Regions from separate parts of the Fusicatenibacter saccharivorans genome, predicted to be linked through region 2. Evidence: riboswitches for the same ligand, from Rfam matches in the RefSeq annotation. Region 2 holds a riboswitch; the other holds the start of a gene.

Region 1 (4,430 bases), on a different contig from region 2:
TATTCTTTCATGATCATTTCTCTGCTCATAACATTTCCCATCGTTACTTCCAGTGCGGAAAGCTCAATATTTGCTGGAAGCAGATCTACATTTTCCTGATGATGTAAGATACCATCTTCCAGATTAATATCTTCTTCATTGATAACATCCATCATCATTGTTGCCAGTGTAATTCGAAGATCATCCGGTTCTTCATATCCAAGACTTGCTGTTAAACTCCCCTGCGGATCTGCATCAATCAACAGTACTTTTTTACCTTCTCTTGCCAGTCCAATACCTACATTTACGGTTGTGGTGGTCTTGCCGACTCCACCTTTCTGGTTTACTACGGATATAACTTTACACATGATTTCTTCCTCCTTTAACTTTCCCATGATTCTTTTTTCCATAATTTCAGCAGTGCCAGTATTTCCCGTTTCATCATTGCCGGTGTATAGGAATTTGGAAAATACTTGTGTAACTGCTCGTTTGTGAATGCCACTCTTGTGATCTCACCCTTTTTAACTTCACACATGATTTCTTCCATCTTTTCCAGCGATAACTGTTTTTCTTTACTCAGCTGCTTTATCCGCTGAGCCTGTGAGAGTGACGGAATCGCCTGTGCATAATCCATTGCTTTAAGCAGTTCTCTTTGTTCATTTTCTTTCAGTGCTGCTATTTCCACAGCCGGGCAAAAAGAAATAATTTCATCATCCAGCTTCTGCAACATTTCTGGTATCAGCTTTGTCAGTGAAATATAACGCTGCACTTGTTTTGGGCTATCACCACAATCCTCACTGATAATATCTATCGAACGTTTTCTTGTTTTTTTGTGGTCAACTTGGCTCTTTTTTCGACCACTTTTTCTTTTCAATACGTCATTCTTTAATTTGTAAGCAAAAGCCTTTTCACTGTAGCTGATCCGTTCTCTATGAAGATTCGAATCCACCATGCTTAAGATGGAATCATCTTCACTTAATACCCGGATGATCACCGGTACTTTACGGTATCCAAGTTTCTCTGCAGCATGTTTTCTTCTGTGACCGGATATGATTTCATAGTAGCCATCCGGTACCGGTCTGACGATCAGCGGATTTAAGATTCCATATTTCTCAATGCTTTCCTGCAGAAGAAACATTTCCTTATCATCTTTCACCTGAAACGGATGCTCCTTAAAAGGGCGGAGACGTTCAATCTCAATTTCTATGATTCTTTCTTCTTTTTCTCCTGATTGTCTGTTTGCATCAGTCATCTTGACTCCTTTCCTCCAGGATTCAGGAAATAAAAAATGCCTGCCTGGAACTTTTGTTGTAAGAAAAGTTCCAAACAGACATTGCCGTTTGACTATTAGCTGTAGCTAATAGAATTGAATACTGTTTCAGCTAATTTATGTTTGCAGGTTTCGGAGAGATTGTTTCTTTTCCTGCCTTTTCTCTGATTTACATCCCCAAATAAGGGGTGACAACAGAGCGGAACCCAAATGTTAGCTGGACTCTTGAAAAACCATGTTTGCAAACCGGTGATTTTGATTAGCTGTCAGCTAACAAAAATCGGATTGTGTTAGCTGGAAATGGATCATTTTGAATGGAATTTCATGCCACGAACGTGATTAGAAAATAAGAAAAGCGTTCGCTGTCAGCTAATCCAGCTAACATTTTCGAACGCTTTGAAGCCCGTCGCCAAGAGGATTTGAACCTCCGACCCCTCGCTTAGGAGGCGAGTGCTCTATCCAGCTGAGCTATGACGACACATGCCGCAAACCCTTGATTTTACTGGGTTTCTGGGATTTTTCCCTTCGGCCATATATAAGATTATCAACTCTTTTTCGAGTTGTCAATCTACAGATTTTTTTACTTTGGTAACATTAGAACGTTCCCCAAATTGGGGAATGCTTTGTTGTCACCTTTGGCATTTTTCAGAATAGATTCGAACTGAAAGTTGTTTTTCATTTTTTCCCTTTGGGGAATGCCTCGGCTTTCTCTTAGGAGGGGGACGCTCTATCCTGCTGAGCTACAGAAACAAGAATTATAAATGTTTCAGCCAGGTCAGAAACAAAAATATTATACTATATTTTTGCTGCTTTTTCAAGACGAAACACATACTTGCGATTCCGCAGTTTACTTCAGGAATTTTCCATTGTGAGTACCTGATAAATTCTCTTATAGGCTTTTTCATAGGTCCAGCAGCCTTCGACATTGTTGTAGTATTCATTATTTTTTTCGACAACATATTCTAAATCGTTTTCTGTTATGAGTCTGTATTTCATCGTACACCTCCAATGTTAAAAACAGTAATCTGCCAAAATCCAGAGGTCATTATATCATATTCCGATGGGAAAGGAGAAGAGAGTCTTACAGCAATGAATTAAAATAAAAAAAGAATCTCGGCAAAGCAGTCGAAAGGCTGTGACGCAAAGCTACAGGGCCTGTAAAATGGCAGCCAGCTGCGTAAATATGGAACATTTCGGTGATGGATGGCATCGAGGCGACGAAAAAAATTCGAAACAGTGTGCGTGAGGACAATGATGTTCCGATTTTTGCGATGACAGCAAATACCTTTGCAACGGACCGCAAGCGGTGCGCGGACGCGGGCATATTCCGAAACCGGTGAATTTAAAAGAGATTCAGACGACGCTGGACGAGAAAGTGCGGACGGCATGCGCCGGATAACGGGACGGATTAATAACAGAAAAATTTGGAGAAGGGGCTCTACTGCTTTGGATTGCAGTGGAGCCTTTTTATGGTGTATCATAGGAAGTAAAAGAAAACAGGGGAGAATCACGGAATGGAAATTGCAGAAAATATCACATGGACCGAGGAACTGGAAAGGCTGGATGTGCTTCTTTCGCAGGGGCAGTTCGAGCTGCTGCTTCCGGGTGAGCGGTACGGTGGAGGAGAAAAGGAGATCTGGCTTGTCTATCTGATGAACGATGCGGCAGAGAGCTTTCTCGTTTTTCATGACGCGGAGCTGACGGGAACGTATCAGAAGGAATACGAGGGAGAAATAGATGCTGCACTGGAAAAAGACGGGGAGCAGTACGTTCTGATCGTGCGGCAGGGAGAGACGGTGTGCACGCTGTTTTTCAGCCGCCTTTCACTGGAAGTGCATCTGTTTGATTACGGAAAAACGGGTCATTTCTGGGTGGACGGATACGAGTATCTGCGGCAGATTGAGTTCCGTATTGCGATCCTGCGGGACAAGCTGGAATACCTCGGCGAGGCGTTCTGCACCGAGGAAGAAATGCGTCTGGCATCGCTGGCCAATTTCCCGCCGCTCAATTTCTGCTGCTACCCGGCCGTGCCGGATCAGTATCTCGTACCGTCATGCCCGTGGTGGGAAGCGACGGAAGAGGCAATTACGGAGATGAAAAAACTGGCATCGGAGGCAGGCGATAAAGTGCTGCTGTGGTATCTTGCACTTTATGAAAAATGGCAGGGAAAACTCCTCGCAAAACAGATCGCAAAACTGCTGCATACGAGCCGCCACGCGAAAGTCGTGGATTTACTGGAAAAAAAACTGGCCCGCGAAGCACAGAATTATCCGAAACGACGCTTCACCGGCGAAGAAGGAACCCAGATCCGAAAAATCCAGGAGCAGGCAATGAAACGGAAAAAGATACTGGAAGCCGAAGGAAAACGCGCATCATTGCTGCGCGAGGAGCCATTCTTTTATGCACGGGATTCGGTGGAATATAAGGTCCATCTGATGATCTGGGGAACGAGAGGGAAAGAGCGGGTTGTGGAGGTTGAGACGTTTAAAATTTCCAGAACGCAACGGCAATGATCAGCTCCTTTACGGATGAGCCGGAAGTGATTCAGTTTTAATACCAGTAGACAAGAAGTCCCCCGCTTCTAAAGTGGTGGGATGAATTGTTAAAAGAAACATAACGGCAGTGGCGGGCGGAGAGAAATCGGTATCCTCCACAGACATGAGGTAAGTCACAGTCGAACTATTTTCGACATGTCAGACTCCGTGAAAATACCGACTGTGAATTGAAACAAGGGATAAGGTAAAATAGAAAGCGCTTATTTGAGGCGGGAATGAAATCTCAAATAAGCGCTTTTTCTATACGCTGCCGCCAAGTCAGGCTGCGGGCAGTTTATAATATTTCGATGTATGCTGGCGGTAGAGCAGCAGCAATCCGCGGATGCAGAGCTCGATAGCCATGGCGATCCACATGCCGCGCAGGCCGAGCGGGGTGATGAGAAGCACCGCGAGACCGAGGCGGATGACCCAGATGCTGCCAAGGTTCAGAAGGCTTGGCACAAACGTATCGCCTGTTCCGCGGAGGGCTCCGGCGGCAACGATGGAAGCGCCGAAAAACGGCTCGGCGAGCAGTTCGATGCGGAGTACCTCGGCGGCAAACGAGCGCACCTGCGGGTCAGGAGTCAGAATGCTAAAGACGAACGGACAGAAGATCATCATCAGACCTCCAGTGATGGCCATCAGGA
Region 2 (4,430 bases):
AACTGGATATCCATATTTTGGATACAGCGGTTTTGCGGGTTCTGGAGGGAAAATTCAGAATGGGCTTATTTGAAAATCCCTATGCGCTGGAAGGAAAAGAGCTTCATGCTCTTGTAATGCAGGAAGCAGACAGGAACACTTCCCTGCGGTCGGCCAGAGAATCCATGGTATTGCTGAAAAATGACGGCGTATTGCCGATTGCGGCAAAAGGGAAAAAAATCGCGGTGATCGGACCGCATGCCGGGTATGCCAGAAAAATGTTTGGTGGATACACACATATGTGTATGATGGAGTCTACCTATGCGATTGCCAATTCTATTGCAGGTGTAAGCGGAGTTGTACAGGCAGATGCAGATGAGATTATTACGGTTCCGGGAACCAATATTCAGTCTGATGAGACAGAGCAGTTTGATCAGATCCTGAAAAGACAGAAACCGCAATGCAGAAATCTGTATGAAGAATTCCAAATCCGCTTTCCGGAAAGTGAGATTTTATATGCATATGGCTATCCGATTGCAGGAAACGACGAAAGTCATTTTGAAGAAGCGCTGCAGGCAGCAAAGCAGGCAGACATTGTGATACTGACGCTTGGCGGTAAGCACGGAACGTGTTCCATGGCATCAATGGGAGAAGGAATTGACAGTACTGATATTAACCTTCCAAAATGTCAGGATGCATTTATTCGCAAGGCTGCGCAGCTTGGAAAACCATTGGTTGGCGTTCACTTTGATGGAAGACCGATTTCCAGTGATGCTGCAGAGGAATATTTAGATGCTATTCTGGAAGCATGGAGTCCATCAGAAACAGGAGCAGAAGCAGTAGTTGATATTTTAACCGGAATATATAATCCGGGAGGAAAACTTCCGGTTACCGTTGCTTATGGAGTGGGACAGCTTCCGGTTTATTACAATCATCCATATGGTTCCTCCTGGGATCAGAGCGGCAGTATCGGTTTTGCCAATTATGTGAATATGCCGCACAGACCGAGATATTATTTTGGATACGGACTGTCGTATACAACATTTACATATTCGGATTTACATATCTCGATGGGAAATGAAAAGGCAGCAGATACGGTTCAGATCTCCTGCGCTGTTGAGAACACGGGAAGCTGTGAAGGAGATGAGGTTGTCCAGCTTTATTTACGAGATGAATATGCCAGCCTGACAAGACCAGTAAAAGAACTGGCAGGTTTTAAGCGCATTCACCTGCGAAAGGGCGAAAAGAAAACGGTATGCTTTGAGGTGAAAACGGATCAAATGGCTTTTCTGGACATTGATATGCACTGGAAAGTGGAAAAAGGACGATATGCAGTAGAGGTCGGAAGTTCTTCAGAAGATATTCGTTTAAGAGGAAGCTACTGTGTGAAAGAAAATAAATGGGTTGCGGGAAGAAATAGAGCGTTTTGGGCAAGTGCCGCAGCGAAATAAAAAGAACAGAACCGGATGCCATTTTATACAAAGCGGCATTCGGTTCTGTTCTTGCGGTATTCCCGTGGGGAGCAGTTCATTTTTTCACGGAAACATTTTCCGAAATAGGACTGCTGGCTGAAGCCGGTCTGCAGGACGATCTGTCTGATGGGAAGTGTGGTTTCTGTTATCTCCGTGATTTGTTTTCTATGTTTTGGCAATATCTTAATAATTTCTGCAGATATTTTCATATTATTTTTTCGATATAATAAGTATACTTGCTGTAAAAAGGATTGTAAAGGTAGTCTAAATGGACAATAATAGTTTATCACATACAACGTGGAATTGTAAGTACCATATGAACCAGAGCAGGAAAACCTGCCGTCGCTGATCACACTTGAAAAAATATGTGTAGCTTTGGGCGTGACATTATCGCAGTTTTTTCGAGAAGATAATTCAGAGAATCTGACAGAAAAACAGAAAGAAGTTCTAGGGATATGGAATGATCTGAGTACAAATGAGCAGGAAACAGTAATGTCAATGCTGCGTGGACTTCGGAAGTAAGAGAACAGTTCGAGTATATGTATCGGCTGTTCTTTTTTTGTTTTTGAACGTTAAAATGTTAATTTTTTTCTTGTGTATAGTAGAACACTAAAGTATAATAAAATCAGTTTTTTACATAAGATTAAAGCTATAATAAGGAAATTGGCAAACCAGATGAAAGTCTGGGACGCAAAGCTACAGGGCCTTTAAAATGGCAGCCAGTTGCATAAAATGAGGTGCACTGTCTGTCTGACGGTGCTTTTTTACGGTGTTATTTCATAGACGTAACAATAATGATTTTATCAGGAAAGAATGAGGAAAATAAAAGTATGAAAAAGGCAAAACGTTGTCTGATAGCAGTGGTGTCAGGTGTACTTGTAGCATCTGCTGTCTTGTCTGGATGTGGACAGTCAAAGAAAGAAGTATCTATAAATGATGATCATCTTACCGTTTATCTGTGGGAAAATCGTTTGATGAAAAATATTGCACCCTATATCCATGAACAGTTTCCAGATCAGGATATTGAATTTATTATAGGTAACAATGATACCGATTTATACAGTTATTTTAAAGAACATGATGAATTACCGGATATTATAACAGTACGTCGATTTTCTGGAACAGATGCACAGGACTTACAGCCTTATCTTATGGATTTTGCTTCTTATGATGTTGTTTCCAAGTATTATTCTTATGCGGTGCAATATTATAAGAATGCGGAGGATGAAATCCAGTGGCTGCCAATCTGTGGTATTCCGCAGACGATCATTGCCAACAAAACACTGTTTGATCAGTATGGCGTAAAGATTCCAGAAAATTATGAGGAATATGTACAGGCATGTCAGCAGTTTTATGATAATGGCATAAAACCGTATTCCATGGATCTTGGTGAAGACTGGTCTAATAATGAAATCATCCAGGCTGCAGCAATCGGTGAGTTTACAAGCCTGGATGGTATTGAATGGCGAAACGGTGCAGAGACTGCAGCGGATGAAGTAAAGTTTGATGATGTATTATGGAAACGTATTTTTTCAGAAACCAGTCAGTTTCTTAAGGACTCGCATTTTGGTAAAGAAGATATCAATATTGATATCAATACAGGAACCCAGATGTTTGTCGAAGGAAAATCAGCAATGTTTCATGGACATCCGACGGTTATGCAGCAGCTGCAGAAACAGATGGATGCGGAGCTGATCCGTATTCCTTACTTTTCACAGACATCGGATGAATCCTATGTGTACATGACTCCGTCCTTAAACATTGCATTTAACAAAAACCTGGAAAAAGACCGGGAGAAACTGGATACTGCGCTGGATGTGCTGGATTGTATGATTTCAGAAGAGGGGCAAAAGCTGATTGCGGATGGAAGCGGTGTTATTTCATTGAATACAGATGTTCCAACCATGATGCAGGATGTGCCTGGACTGGAAGAGGAAATTAATAATAATGCTGTTTATATCCGATATTCCGCCCAAAAATCATTTGATGCAAGTCTTGAGGCTGTTCACGGATTACTGTCAGGGGAAATGGATGAAATACAGGCTTATGATACTTTTCGCAGTGTAATGAATCGTAAAGATCCAGAAGAAAAAGCAACGGTGAATTTTGAAAATGAATATTCCATTTCACTGAACGATAGAAATGGCCGTGATGCAGCATCTTCCATTTTAACTACGATCAGAGAAGAAAATGATGCACAGCTGGCTCTGGCACCATATTATTATTTCACTTCTTCTATGTACAAAGGAGAATGCACCAGCAGCCGGGTTGGCATGATGACAGCGAAGAGTTCAGATACACCATTATATGTTGCAAAAATCAATGGTAAACAGGTTTATGAACTCGTGGAAAATTATCTTGCTGATGCTGATGAGAATTTTTACGTAACCAATAAATACGAATTACCAATTGCATCCGGTATGAAAATGATCGTCAATCAAGAGGAAAGTGGATTTTCGTTAAAGGACTTAACAGTTAATGATAAGAAAATAGACAAAGAAAAGGAATACTCGATTCTTCTTACAGACACCACAATGTCTGTTTTGAAAAAAATAAATCTGAAATGTGAGATTGAGCAGCTTAAAGATACAACATTATCAAGTGCATGGACCGAAGCAATGTCAAATGGACAGCAGCCGTCAGCACCGGAAGACTATATAGAGGTTGAACAGTAAAAGTGGAGATAGAACAAAAGGTAAACAAAAGAAAAAAAATAACAAGGCTGTTGCTTATACTACTTATGATTCTTTTAAGCTTAGTTTGTATCAAGTATCTTATAAGTAAGTCTAATAAGTATATCAGCGAAAATGGAAAAAGCAGTATGGGAGCTGTTGTTGAACAGATACAGCAGACCTATGATCTTCAGGTGAGTGGATACTACAGCCAGCTGCAGTTGGTTGAGGAATTCTTACTTCATGAGAGGGAACTGTCTCTTGAAACGGATACGAACAAAAATTTCTTTGAAGCATGGGAAAAAGA

What was found. Region 2 has a riboswitch for cyclic di-GMP ahead of PGS38_RS15215 (ABC transporter substrate-binding protein). Riboswitches for the same ligand answer to the same signal wherever they lie in the genome.
Region 1: another riboswitch for cyclic di-GMP. It lies ahead of PGS38_RS11445 (response regulator); the one in region 2 lies ahead of PGS38_RS15215 (ABC transporter substrate-binding protein).

What each region holds. Positions count from the first base shown of each region.
Region 1 is NZ_JAQEGR010000011.1:66,533-70,962, reverse strand. It holds gene PGS38_RS11465 (ParA family protein) at 1-347, opposite strand, end outside; gene PGS38_RS11460 (ParB/RepB/Spo0J family partition protein) at 362-1,327, opposite strand; tRNA gene PGS38_RS11455 (tRNA-Arg) at 1,654-1,727, opposite strand; gene PGS38_RS11450 (hypothetical protein) at 2,102-2,245, opposite strand; cyclic di-GMP riboswitch class I at 2,355-2,430, shown strand; gene PGS38_RS11445 (response regulator) at 2,449-2,589, shown strand; gene PGS38_RS11440 (DUF3878 family protein) at 2,764-3,762, shown strand; gene PGS38_RS11435 (MATE family efflux transporter) at 4,063-4,430, opposite strand, start outside.
Region 2 is NZ_JAQEGR010000019.1:12,372-16,801, reverse strand. It holds gene PGS38_RS15220 (glycoside hydrolase family 3 N-terminal domain-containing protein) at 1-1,430, shown strand, start outside; gene PGS38_RS17870 (helix-turn-helix domain-containing protein) at 1,454-1,660, opposite strand; cyclic di-GMP riboswitch class I at 2,107-2,182, shown strand; gene PGS38_RS15215 (ABC transporter substrate-binding protein) at 2,282-4,126, shown strand; gene PGS38_RS15210 (ATP-binding protein) at 4,273-4,430, shown strand, end outside.